DNA from 3 places in the Pseudoalteromonas sp. P1-13-1a genome. Region 2 is predicted to be linked to each of the others. Evidence: predicted binding sites of a transcription regulator. Region 2 holds the regulator's gene; each other region holds the start of a gene.
The links. Region 2 encodes sigma-54, which starts transcription at its own class of promoters, with help from an activator protein. Its sites were predicted from a motif close to GTTGGCACGNNNNTNGNNT; they were not measured.
Positions count from the first base shown of each region.

Region 1: a site for sigma-54 is predicted at 1,690-1,708, ahead of AN391_RS16090 (BON domain-containing protein). Genes of this name have one in related genera too.
Region 3: a site for sigma-54 is predicted at 2,419-2,437, ahead of AN391_RS16385 (PspA/IM30 family protein). Genes of this name have one in related genera too.

Region 1 covers NZ_LKDV01000030.1:36,617-40,894, forward strand. The annotation lists gene AN391_RS16085 (mechanosensitive ion channel family protein) at 1-682, shown strand, start outside; gene AN391_RS16090 (BON domain-containing protein) at 1,309-1,629, opposite strand; gene srmB (ATP-dependent RNA helicase SrmB) at 1,853-3,082, opposite strand; gene AN391_RS16100 (tRNA1(Val) (adenine(37)-N6)-methyltransferase) at 3,159-3,857, shown strand; gene AN391_RS16105 (alpha-amylase family protein) at 4,012-4,278, shown strand, end outside.
Region 2 covers NZ_LKDV01000003.1:95,027-99,304, reverse strand. The annotation lists gene AN391_RS04085 (HPr family phosphocarrier protein) at 93-365, opposite strand; gene rapZ (RNase adapter RapZ) at 406-1,251, opposite strand; gene AN391_RS04075 (PTS sugar transporter subunit IIA) at 1,271-1,723, opposite strand; gene hpf (ribosome hibernation promoting factor) at 1,728-2,015, opposite strand; gene AN391_RS04065 (RNA polymerase factor sigma-54) at 2,043-3,542, opposite strand; gene lptB (LPS export ABC transporter ATP-binding protein) at 3,612-4,278, opposite strand, start outside.
Region 3 covers NZ_LKDV01000032.1:2,054-6,331, reverse strand. The annotation lists gene AN391_RS16405 (DUF2333 family protein) at 1-534, opposite strand, end outside; gene AN391_RS16400 (copper chaperone PCu(A)C) at 543-1,055, opposite strand; gene AN391_RS16395 (hypothetical protein) at 1,134-1,460, opposite strand; gene AN391_RS16390 (PspC domain-containing protein) at 1,470-1,676, opposite strand; gene AN391_RS16385 (PspA/IM30 family protein) at 1,687-2,379, opposite strand; gene dusA (tRNA dihydrouridine(20/20a) synthase DusA) at 2,621-3,610, opposite strand; gene AN391_RS16375 (MarC family protein) at 3,692-4,278, opposite strand, start outside.

The DNA.
Region 1 (4,278 bases), on a different contig from region 2:
AAAAGGCACTGTAACATCGTTACTAGCGGGTGCAGGTATTGTGGGTTTAGCCATAGGTTTCGCATTTCAAGACATGACCGAAAACCTAATTGCCGGTATTGCTATGGGAATACGCAAACCATTTAAAGCGGGTGATGTAATTGAAACCGACGACGTATTTGGTTCAGTGCATTCTATAAACCTGCGTAACACGCTAATAGAGAGCTTTTACGGGCAGTTAATACTGGTACCTAACAAAGTATTATTTAGAAACGTGCTAAAAAATTACACCACGTTAGGCGTTAGACGCATAGAGGTACCGGTGGGTATTTCATATGGCGACGACATAGAAAAAGCCAAAGAAGTGATAGTAGATAAAATTAACGAATTTGACTTTGTAATACGTAAAGATGAAACCGCTGTATACGCAGAAGGTTTTGGCGACAGTAGTATTAATTTACTGGTGTGGTTTTGGATTAAATACCCAGGTGAGCCAGACTTTATGACAGTACGCCACAAGGGCGTAGTAGCCGTTAAACAAGCACTTGATGACGCTGATATTAGTATTCCATTCCCAATACGTACGTTAGATTTTGGCATTAAAGGCGGTGAAAAGCTCGATGCCATGATAAGTGATAAAATAAGCCAGCAATCAGCAAATAAAAAGGGTGATAATAATACTGATGCAAGCCAAGGTGAGTAAATAATTTAAAACTCACAACGCAAAAGCATTGGGAAATAGTTACCGACTATCAGCGCGTTTTTACAAAGTAAAAGCGCGCTTTTTGTATTAAAAAGGAATTGGTAAGCAAAAATACTTTAAGTTTTGCTACTCCCTTAAATACCCCGCGGGTATATGCACACTTTTTTACCCGATAGAGTCTTTCAGGCTCTAGCGCTTTCACATTGTTGCTAGTTTAAGCTAAGTAAAGCTAACCATCTACGCTGTTAATATTTCCAGCCTGCAATAGTACCAGCCCATAATAATGCTTAACTAATTTAAGAGCTCACACATGTGCTAGCTGCGTTAAAACCGCTGCAACTATAACAACTGCATCAGCGAGGTTACCCTATATTAAAATAGATTAATTAAATTACTACTGACGTTGGTTAAAGCTCTACAGAGTTTGTCGCTTCTTAAAGAACGTTTATATGAGTAGGGCACTGTGTGTTTTTTGTGTGAAGGGAGTAAGCTAAAAGGCATTTACTAAGCTATTTAAACTGGTTTATGAATAGGTTTGCCGCCGTTGAGATTATGTAGGCCATAAAAAGCGCCGCTTGTGTTGGAGTAACAAGCAGCGCTGAGGAATAAGTTAGGAAGAAGGTATTTTAAATAACACTAATTTTATTACGGATAATTTTAACGCCATCCATGTTTTCTAAAAACTTTTGTGCAAGTGCACGCTGAAAACCTGTTTGCGCTTCACCGTATAAATCTACTTCACCGTCTTCAACCTGCACGCGAATATCGTTTAATGCTAAATTTGGGTTAGTGCGTAACGTGTTGGTGATTGTTTGTTGTAAGTTAGGTTGAGTAGCCACACTGCTTACTACGGCTAAGTTAGTTGCTGCACTTACTTTTGTAGCGCAAGCTAATAAAAATAAACAACAAAATGATACTAAAGCGATAGTTAACTTAAAGCGGTTCATAACTTTATCCTTACATTACGGTTAATTGTGCAGCTGTTCTTAGCTGAGTTACTATCTCAGTTACAATTTCGATGCCAATTTTAATGCTTTGAAATATAAGGGTATTTTATTAATAAAGAATTCAGGTGGGCAATAATTACATTTTAATGGGAATGAGTTACATGCTTGGGTTACATTTGTAACGGGTACAAATAAGCCGGCAATGGCCGGCTTATTTAGGGGGTTATTTCTTTTTGTTTTTAGCTTTGGCTTTTTTCTTGGCCTTCATTTTAACAGGGTCTTTACGCTTTTTAGCGGGTGGCTTAGCTTCTTTATGCTGTGGCTCAAGCCCTTTAATTATACGACGCTTAAGCTTTTGCTCAGTGTAGCGTTCAACCTTGTATAAAATACCAATGTCGTGTGCTTCAACTAATGAGATAGCAATCCCTTTTTTACCAGCACGGCCAGTACGGCCAATACGATGTACATAAACATCGGCTGTGCGTGGCATGTCAAAGTTAATGACGTGGCTAATATCAGAAACATCAATACCGCGGGCCGCGACATCGGTGGCTATTAATATGCGCGTTTTGCCACTGTGGAAATTTTCCATCGCTTTCATGCGCTTATCTTGCGGCATTTCGCCACGCAGCCACGCGGCTTTTACGCCATTGTTAGTTAGCTCACCAATTAGGGTTTCTAGGCGCTCACGGGTTTTTACAAACACAATGGCTTTACTTACATCTGGGCCGTTTAGGGTATTAACCAACAGCTCAAGCTTGTGGTGGTAGTCATCAGCAAGGTGCACCCATTGATGAATTTTTGCTTTTTCTTTACGCGACGATTCGGCTTCAAGTAAAGCTGGGTCGTTTAAAATACGCTCTGCAAATAACTCAACGCTATCGCCTTCTAAAGTCGCAGAGAATAAAAAGCACTGACGACGATTTTTAGCTTCGTCACATATGCGTAGCATTTCTTTTCTAAAGCCCATATCTAACATGCGGTCGGCTTCATCAAGAATAAGCATTTCTACGTTTTCGGCATGGAAATTTTCGGTTTCAAGGTATTCCATTAAACGCCCAGGTGTGGCGATTAAAATATCGTTATTGTTTTCAAAAATTTCTTTGTGGGTACCGTAGTTTATACCGCCTGTTACTACACCAATTTTAAGGTGAGTGCCTTTAGCAAGCAGTTCACATTGCTCATGAATTTGATAAGCCAGTTCACGGGTTGGGGTCATTATTAGCACACGTGCAAAACCTGGGTCGCGACGTGGAAAATCCATTAAGTATTGAATAGCCGGAATTAAAAATGCCGCCGTTTTACCTGTGCCAGTAGGTGCTGATGCTAAAATATCGCGACCTTGCAGCGCTTCAGGTATAGCTTGTTGTTGAATGCTGGTTGGTGTCTCGTAGCCCATTTTATCAATGGCGTTGAGGAGTTTAGTATCAAGATCAAATTCAGAAAATTGCATAGAGTGTCTAAAATAAGGGACAATTACTTGCAATTATACGCGCTATACGCCAGTTGGTGAATGAAAAGGTGAAAAAATGTCAGGGTTTACGTTTAAACAATTTAAGGTTGAGCACGATAAGTGCGCCATGAAGGTCTCAACCGATGGCATTTTACTTGGTGCATGGGCGTATTTAAAAGGGGCCAACACATTACTCGATATAGGCACAGGCACCGGTCTGCTGGCGCTTATGTGTAAACAGCGCCAACCGGCACTTAGCATAACCGCAGTTGAAGTTGATGAAGCGGCTTACAATCAGGCACAACAAAATATAGCCTCTAGCCCGTGGCCCAATATCACAGTAAAGCACACCACTATACAAGCGTTTAAACAAGCGGCGCCATTTGATGTGGTGATTTCTAACCCCCCTTATTTTAACCACAGCTTAAAAGGGCTAAGCGATGCCCGTAACACCGCACGCCATACCGATGGTTTAAGTTTTGACGAGCTAATAAATGCCTATATGCGTTTAAGTCATAAGCATTCGTGCTTTAACGTAATTTTACCCACCACAGAAGCGAGCCTATTTATTGAATTAGCAAAACAAAGCGGGCTTTATTTAAACGCGCATTGCCAAGTAAAAACCACACCAGGTAAAGCATTTAGCCGCAGCTTAATGCGCTTTAGCTTAATAAATACTTCGCCTGAGCTTACTTCCCTATGCATAAAAAATGAAAACAATTGCTACAGCGATGATTATATTGCGTTATGTAAAGCGTTTTACTTGAAGATGTAATTTTAAGGCAGGTAATTATCTAGTAATAAAGGATAGTTTACCCATTATGCATACGTATTCAGTTTTTATTTGAGCAACTCTCAAACTAGTGTTAACCACTTGTAAATAACGTCGAGTATGTTGTTTAACTCGCCCAACACTGGAAACACACACTATGAAACTGAATAAAATGATCACCACTGCAGGTTTTAGTTTAGGTTTAACCTTACCAAGTTTAGTATCGGCTGCGCCTACAACATTTGTGCATTTATTTGAATGGAATTGGCAAGATGTAGCCCAAGAATGTGAGCAGTTTTTAGGACCAAAAGGGTACGCTGCTGTACAGGTGTCTCCGCCTAACGAGCATATTACAGGTAGCCAATGGTGGACTCGCTATCAACCGGTGAGCTACCAACTACAAAGCCGAGGCGGTAACCGTTCG
Region 2 (4,278 bases):
GTGATTAATCTAATTAAACACTATTCATTTACCAAGCTACACAAATCAGGGTATAAAGCAAAAATGTATGAGTAAGCTTGGTAATTAAACGTTTATTCTTGTTCGTTAAATCGCTGTGCGATTAATTGTCCGACCGCATGCAAAGCCTTTTCTGAGTCTGGGCCTTCACATACAACTTTAACTTCTTTGCCTTTACTACTTTCGAGTAGCATTAAGGCTAATACGCTATCACCAGCGGCTTCTTTATCATCTTGATGTAAGGTAATTTTAGCATCAAATTGCACAGCTAATTGCGCAAGGACCGTTGCCGCTCTGGCGTGTAAGCCTAATTTATTTTTTATTAAAAACGTGTCTTCACAACGCATAAATTACTATACCTAAACTGAACAGGTTATTATTTTAAGGTTACTTTTCTTGCTCACGGTGCCTAATTTTTACATTTGGATGTGTCATTGCAAAGCTCTCACCTATAGTTTGGGCTAAATAAACTGAGCGGTGTTGTCCACCCGTACAACCTATTGCAATAGTCAGGTAGCTGCGGTTATTGCGCTCTAAGTGTGGTAACCAAGTTTGTACAAATGTTTGAATTTGCCAAGTAAATTTTTGCACTATGCTGTGGTTTGCCAAAAAGTCTTTTACAGGTTGATCAAGACCTGTAAGCGGTTTAAGTTCAGGCTCCCAATGCGGATTTGGCAAAAAGCGAGCATCAAATACATAATCAGCTTCTTTAGGTATGCCGTGTTTAAAACCAAACGATTCAAACGTTACAATTAGTTGTTTATCTTTTTTTCCGAGTATTTTTTCGCGAATTGACTCAGCCAATTGGTGAACACTTAAATCAGTCGTATCAAGCATAAAGTCTGCGCGGGTTACAAGTACATCAAGCAGCTCTTTTTCTTTTTTTATTGCTAAGTCGAGCGGCAATGAATCGATGGATAAAGGGTGTAATCTGCGTGTTTCTGAAAAACGTTTTATGAGTGTTTGATCATCACTGTCTAAATAAAACAGAGTGGGTTTAGCAAAGTCCGGTAGGTACTCGAGAATATCGTTAAACTCGTCTTGTTCTTTGGGGATATTACGAACATCGATACTAACAGCTATTTTGTCATAGTTATCTGAAACACTACGTACTAAAGAGGGCAGCAGGTTGACCGGGATATTATCTACGCAATAATAGCCTAAATCTTCAACCACACGTAAAGCAACCGATTTACCTGAACCGGAACGGCCGCTTATGATTATTAACTCCATTTATAGCCCTTAGTATTTACTACGATTGATCAACAATTACTTGATACAGTTCTGCATCGGTTTTAGCGTTTCGCAGCTGTTTGCAAAATTCTCTATTGCTCAGTTTATCAGCTATGGTTGCTAGAGTCTTTAGGTGCTGCTGGTTATCGCCATCTGGTACGATGAGTGCAACAAAAATATCAACAGGACAGTTATCAATAGCATCAAAGTTTACAGGCTTGTCACTAACGAGTACTAACGCAAGCGGTTCTTCTACGCCACCCATTCTGCCATGCGGAATTGCGATACCGCGGCCAATACCCGTACTACCTAGTTTTTCTCTGCTAGCTAGCGCATTAAGAATATCCTGTTGCGGTAAGTAAGGGAGCTTTTCATGAGCCAGCTCACTGATAAATTCTAAAATTCTTTTTTTACTACTAAAAAGGACCGCAGCTTTGCTGCAGTCCTGGCATACTAATGTACTTAATTTCATAATATTAGTGTCTAGCAAGCTTCTCTTTATGTTTTATGACTTGACGATCGAGCTTGTCAATCAACGAGTCTATAGCAGCATACATATCTTGGTGCTCTGTTGAGGCAAATAAATCTGCGCCGCTTACATGAATAGTCGCTTCTGCTTTTTGGTTGAGTTTTTCTACATCGAGAATGACATGCACATTGCTAATATGATCTGAGTGCCTTTCTAGCTTTGCAAATTTATTATTTACATAGTCTCTAAGTGAATCAGTTACTTCTACGTGACGACCAGTTAGGTTTAGTTGCATAAGCATTTCCTCTTTGTTTTTTACGTCTTATATCAAACTCTTTCTCTGATTTGACGGTGGAATAGCTAGCGATTCACGGTATTTTGCTATTGTGCGTCTAGCTACTTTAATTCCTTGCTCTGCCAATATATCCGCAATTTTACTATCACTCAATGGTTTGGCTGAGTTTTCCGCGGCAATTAGCTTTTTAATTAAGGCACGTATTGCGGTTGACGAACATTCGCCGCCGTTTTCAGTGCTTACGTGGCTTGAGAAAAAATATTTAAGCTCAAAAATACCACGTGGCGTATGCATATATTTTTGCGTAGTAACACGCGAAATTGTTGATTCGTGCATTTCTACCATTTCAGCAACATCGTTTAAAACCATTGGTTTCATGGCTTCGGGGCCATGTTCAAAAAACGCTTGTTGCTGTTTTACAATACAGTTTGTTACTTTTAGCAGCGTGTCGTTTCTGCTTTCAAGACTTTTTATAAACCATTTAGCTTCTTGCAGATGAGAGCGAATAAACTGGCTATCTCCACTAGATTTTACGGTACGTGACATGGCCGCATACTGACTATTTACGCGTATTTTTGGCATGCTATCTGGGTTTAGCTCTACCACCCAACGGCCCTTAATTTTTTTAACTGATACATCCGGTATGACATACTCAGACTCTTCCCTTACTATTGTATCTGCAGGTTTTGGGTTGAGGGTATGTATAAGAGTCATGACCTCTTTAAGCTCGTCTTCTTTAAGCTTAGTCTTTTTCATTAATGTACGATAGTCGCGTGCCGCTAATAGATCAATGTGATCGGTTAAGATCATTTTAGTTTGTTCTATAAAAGGGGTGTCTTTATCAAACTGATTAAGCTGAATACACAAGCACTCCTGTAAGCTTCGCGCGGCTATACCTACAGGGTCGAATAATTGAATACGTTTTAAAACGGCTTCTATTTCATCCAGTTCAACCTCAACGTCGTCATCGTTTTCTTGGTTAAAGCTTTCTAAAATTTCTTCACAACTTAGCGTTAAAATACCCGAGTCATCTACAGCTTCTACAATGGCTATAGCAATAGCTTCATCAGTGGGGCTAAAAGGAGTAAGCTGAAGTTGCCACATTAAGTACTCATGTAGCGTTTCAGTAGAGGCGCCCTGATAAATAGACTCATCTTCTGGCATTGGGCCTGAAGATGCCGCAGGGGCTGCACTCATGTACTCATCCCAAGTTACATCCATCGCCATATCATCGCTAACGGTGTCTTTATTTAAAGCTTCACCACTGTCTTGCTCGTATTCACTGGTTGTATCATCAGCCGATGCGCTTACGGTTACATCATCCGTATCTGCTTTTTGTTCATTTTTTCCAGCCGACTCTTCCGTGTAATCTTGCTCTTCTACTTCTAATAGCGGGTTGCTATCCAGTGCTTCTTGTATTTCTTGCTGGAGATCCAATGTACTGAGCTGCAGCAAGCGAATCGCTTGTTGCAATTGTGGAGTCATTGTAAGTTGCTGGCCCATGCGCAGCTGTAATGATTGCCTCATGTATCTCTAACAATCCTTTTATGTTGTTATAATTAATATTAGCAGATGCTTGTAGGTGTGGCTTAAATGTTACAGCCTAAATTGCTCGCCTAAATAAACATCGCGTACAGTTTTGTCATTTAATACGTGTTCTGGGGTGCCAGATGCAATTAGCTCCCCATGAGAAACAATGTAGGCTTTTTCACAAACATCAAGGGTTTCTCTTACATTGTGATCGGTAATTAATACGCCAATGCCACGATTTTTAAGATGTTCTATTATTTTCTTTATATCTAACACTGAAATCGGATCAACACCAGCAAAAGGCTCATCCAACAAAATAAATTTAGGGTTCGCTGCGAGTGCTCTGGCTATCTCTACACGGCGGCGTTCACCACCAGAAAGCGCCATACCTTGGCTATCACGTATATGTTGAATGCTAAATTCATCAAGTAAGTTGTTAAGCGTTTCTTCTCGCGCGGCTTTATTTAGCTCTTTGCGCGTTTCTAAAATAGCCATTAAATTTTGATAAACTGTTAGCTTTCTAAATATAGATGACTCTTGCGGCAAATAGCCAATGCCTAAGCGAGCACGACTGTGCATAGGTAATAACGTGATGTCGTTATCATCAATAGATATTTTACCTTTGTCGCTAGGTACTAACCCTACAATCATGTAAAAGGTGGTGGTTTTACCTGCGCCATTAGGGCCTAATAAGCCCACTATGCTGCCGGCTTCTACCTCAAGGCCTACATTT
Region 3 (4,278 bases), on a different contig from region 2:
TAGGTTATCTGCACGTGAGTAAAATTGACTATCTCGCTCATGCTCGTTAGCAATTTGTGAGCGGTATACTACTAAATAGTCAATTCCCTTTTGGTACTCTCCCTCGGCACTTGGCCAAGCCCATGCCTCAGAGCTAATATTAAACTGCGGCTGCGCTTTTTTAAGCGCTTCATGTTCGGTTGATTGCGACTGCGAACGGCTAAAATCTTTACGCATAGATAGGGCTAAATCACGCACCATTTCAAGCGCGCCATATTCCCATGCAGGCATATCATCCATTATCACACTTGGGGGCATTACATCGTTTGATAAATAGCCACCTTGCTTATCAAGTAAAGTGCTAGCAACAGTAATGAGTGTTGTGGTTGTTGTGTAGCCCGTTACCATTTTTTCACTACGCGCTTGTGCCGTCTCTTTTGCATGAGTAACCACGTTAAAGCGTGCCGGCTCAATACTCCAATAAACAGCAATAGCGTAAAAAATAATAAGCAGCGCAATCAATGCACCAGCTATTTTTCCTTTGTGTTGCGACATTTATCCTCCTAGTGATGAGCGTGTTGTTTTTTAGATGGCTTAGAATTCGCGGCTTGCGCTTCAAGTGAGACCACCTGAGCATTAGTAAACAAGCGATTACCGTCACTAAAATATAGCGTGAGTTTACGTTCTTGCCCTACTTTTAGTGGTTCTTGTGGATCAAATACCATTAAATGGTAACCACCAGGCTGAAAGCTTAAACTTTCATGGCCCTTAATGGTAACAGCGTTAACTTGTTGCATTTTCATCATACCATTGACATGTGTATGCTCATGAATCTCTACTCTGCCTAAACCTTCAATGGTTGCTTTGGTTAATTTAGCAACACCGCCACCGTGGTTAGAAATTGTTAAATAGCCAACACTCGATTTACTGCCAGGCAAAAACGCTCTTACTTGCGCATGGCTTACTTCAAGTTTAGCTTCGTCTGTATCGTGGCTGTGCCCAGCATGTGCAGCAACCGATGACGAAAACACATTAAACATTAACGCCGAGGCCATAAAAAAGCACTGCTTCATCATCGCTTTGTTCCTTGTGAAAGCATAAATTTCACTTTAAATTTAACATAGTTAACTAATAATAGTCAGTTAAATTAAGGCTCAAGAGGTTACTTTTTTGTTATCGAGCACCAACCAACACAGTACAGCTACAAATAATAAAGGCCACGCTATCATTACCGAGCCAAATAACAGCGCCAAAATGGTGCCAACTAATGCAACAACCCCTGCGCCAATTAACCCCATGGTTATTAAAGCCATAACAGCTACTACAGCAATAATGGCAACTAATACGCCGGCCAACTCTAGTCCTACCCAGCTCATATCTGCAATCCACAACGGGAACTGCCATGAATCAAAATGTATTAACGACACCGCATCAGTAAAAAGTAATACATAAACAACAACACATATTGCTAAGGTTTTCATATCCCTCTCCTAATACGCCCGCTCTTCAAGGCAACAATGAGCTATAAAGTAACCAAGCGCCACTGCAAACGGAAAACTGATAAATAATAAAATAGTCACTAAGCGTGTTGACCACACCGGAAAATCAAGGCGACGCGCTAAACCACTACAAACGCCCGATATTTTTTTATTAAGCGAGTCTTTGTACCAACCACGCTGTGTTTTAAAGTTATTCATACTCAACTCCCTAGGCGTTTGGCACTGTTGTATTGATATTATTATGTTTAACACTGGCTTTTAAACGAGCCAGCTCTGCATCTATTTTTTCATTTTTTTCTAAAGACGCTATTTGCTCAGCGGTTGAACGTGCCGTATGTGTAAGTTCATAAGCATCAACTTGTGCCTCTATGCCTTCCACTTTTTGCTCTATCATTTCAAAGCGAGACAAGGCATTGGCAACATTGTCGCTGTGTAATTGCATATTCACTTTTTCACGTGCAACAACAATATCGTGGCGTTTTATTAATTGCGCTTGTTTAGTTTTAGCGTGCGCCATTTTTTGTTGTAAACGTTCACAATCCGCTGTAATTTTCTTTATCGACTCTTTAAGCTCATCTAGCTGCGTGCTTTTTTCAGCAATTTTGTCGTGTACTTGTTGTTTTTCTAACAAGGCAGACTTGGCTAAATCATCACGGTTTTTAGCAACGGCAAGCTCTGCCTTTGTTTGCCATGAGGTTAAATCTTTTTGTTTTTGTGCGATTTGGCGTTTAAGCGTTTTTTCTTCACACAGTAAGGCAGCAGCAGTGCTTCTGCACTCATTTAATGCCTCTTGCATTTCACTTAACATAAGGTTGAGAAGCTTTTCAGGGTCTTCAGCTTTATCTAGCATGGCTGCTATATTTGATTTGATAACGTCATTTACGCGATTAAATACACTCATTGTTTTGTCCCATTGTTTTAATTGATAACAACAAGACGATTCCAAGAGTTATGCCAAACTCTTAAAAAATAAATATTATACTTTCAAAACATACACTTAAAATTTAAAAGGTGTCATTGCAAGTGACCATAAGCTGAACATAGAAAAGTGTAATTAACTAATATTTTGATCTTTTGACTAAATTTTAGGATCAAAAAAGCCACTAAAAAGTGGCTTAATTTAAAATTTATACGGCTTAAGTTTATTCGGGTACAAAACTCAATGCTTTATCCATAACCGACAAATCAGCCTGTTTACCATGGCCATTTTCTGAAAGGTGACGTCTAAATCCGCGCGCCCCAGGCTGCCCCTGAAAAATCCCCAACATATGACGTGCTATATGCCAAAAATTAGCACCTAAACGCATTTCTTCTTCGATGTAATCGTACATAGCACGCACCACATCGTGACGCGTTTGGGTATTAGCCACCTCACCGTAAATTTTTTCATCCACTTCATTAAGCATAAATGGGTTGCTATATGCTTCGCGGCCAATCATAACGCCGTCTATGTGCGCTAAATGCGCAAGGCTTTCTTCAATCGTTTTAACACCGCCGTTAATACTTAAATCGAGCTGTGGGTAGTCTTTTTTTAGCTGATAAACACGTGGGTAATCAAGCGGCGGGACTTCACGGTTTTCTTTAGGACTTAAGCCATTCAACCACGCTTTACGGGCATGAATAATAAAGTCATCACAGCCAACTTTATGGCTAGCTTCAATTAACGCGCATAAAAACTCATACGAGTCTTGTTCATCAATACCAATGCGCGTTTTTACCGTAACCGGAATATCTACTTCGCTTTTCATTGCTGCAACACATTGTGCAACCAGATCAGGCTCAGCCATTAAGCAAGCACCAAAGCGCCCGTTTTGTACCCTATCTGATGGGCAGCCTACATTTAGGTTAATTTCATCGTAGCCACGCTCACCCGCAAGTCTTGCACATTTAGCAAGCGCATCGGGGTCTGAGCCACCCAGTTGCAAAGCAACCGGCCCTTCGTGTTGATTAAAGTGTAAGTAATCGCCACGCCCAAATAAAATAGCCCCTGTGGTGATCATCTCAGTGTATAAAACAGCGTGCTTAGTCATCTTACGATGAAAAGTACGGCAATGACGATCTGTCCAATCTAACATTGGGGCAACTGAAAAGCGCCTGTTTAACGTAGGGTTATCTGATGTGCGTTTTTGCAATGTAAAAGCCTCGGGGATTATAAGTAAATGCGCCCATAAAAAGGCGCTGTATTCTACACAAAAGCCTAATTAGCATCAATGTTAGCTGTATATTTGTAAACCAAAATAATGCGCAATACCATTGAGTATATTTGTCACAGCCACTGAGCTTAAAATTAACCCCATGATTCTACTTATAATGCTTGCGCCACTGTCGCCGATTAACTTATGCACGTGATTTGCGAGTAACAAAAGTACAAGTACAACAACAAGTACAGCCAGCATCATCGACGATGTAGTAACTTGCTCAACCCACGTATATTCTTCGTTGCGCGTCATCAGTACAGCGCCTAGCATAGCACCAGGACTAGCTATAGAGGGAATTGCTAACGGAAAAATAGCGGTTTCTGTGCTGTCACGTACACTTTTAATTTCAGACTCGGGCTTACTTTCACCAAAAATCATTGAAAGCGCAAAAATAAGCAATACAATGCCACCGGCTATTTGAAACGCCGAGAGCGGTATTTCAATTGCATTTAACAGTTGCTCGCCAGCTATAACAAAAAACAGTAAAACCACTGCAGATACGCCTACCGCTTTGAAAACAACTTTTCGTTTAAACTTTTCATCCTCCCCGCGTGTCACAGCAATAAATACAGGCACTGTACCTATCGGGTCTATCACCGCAA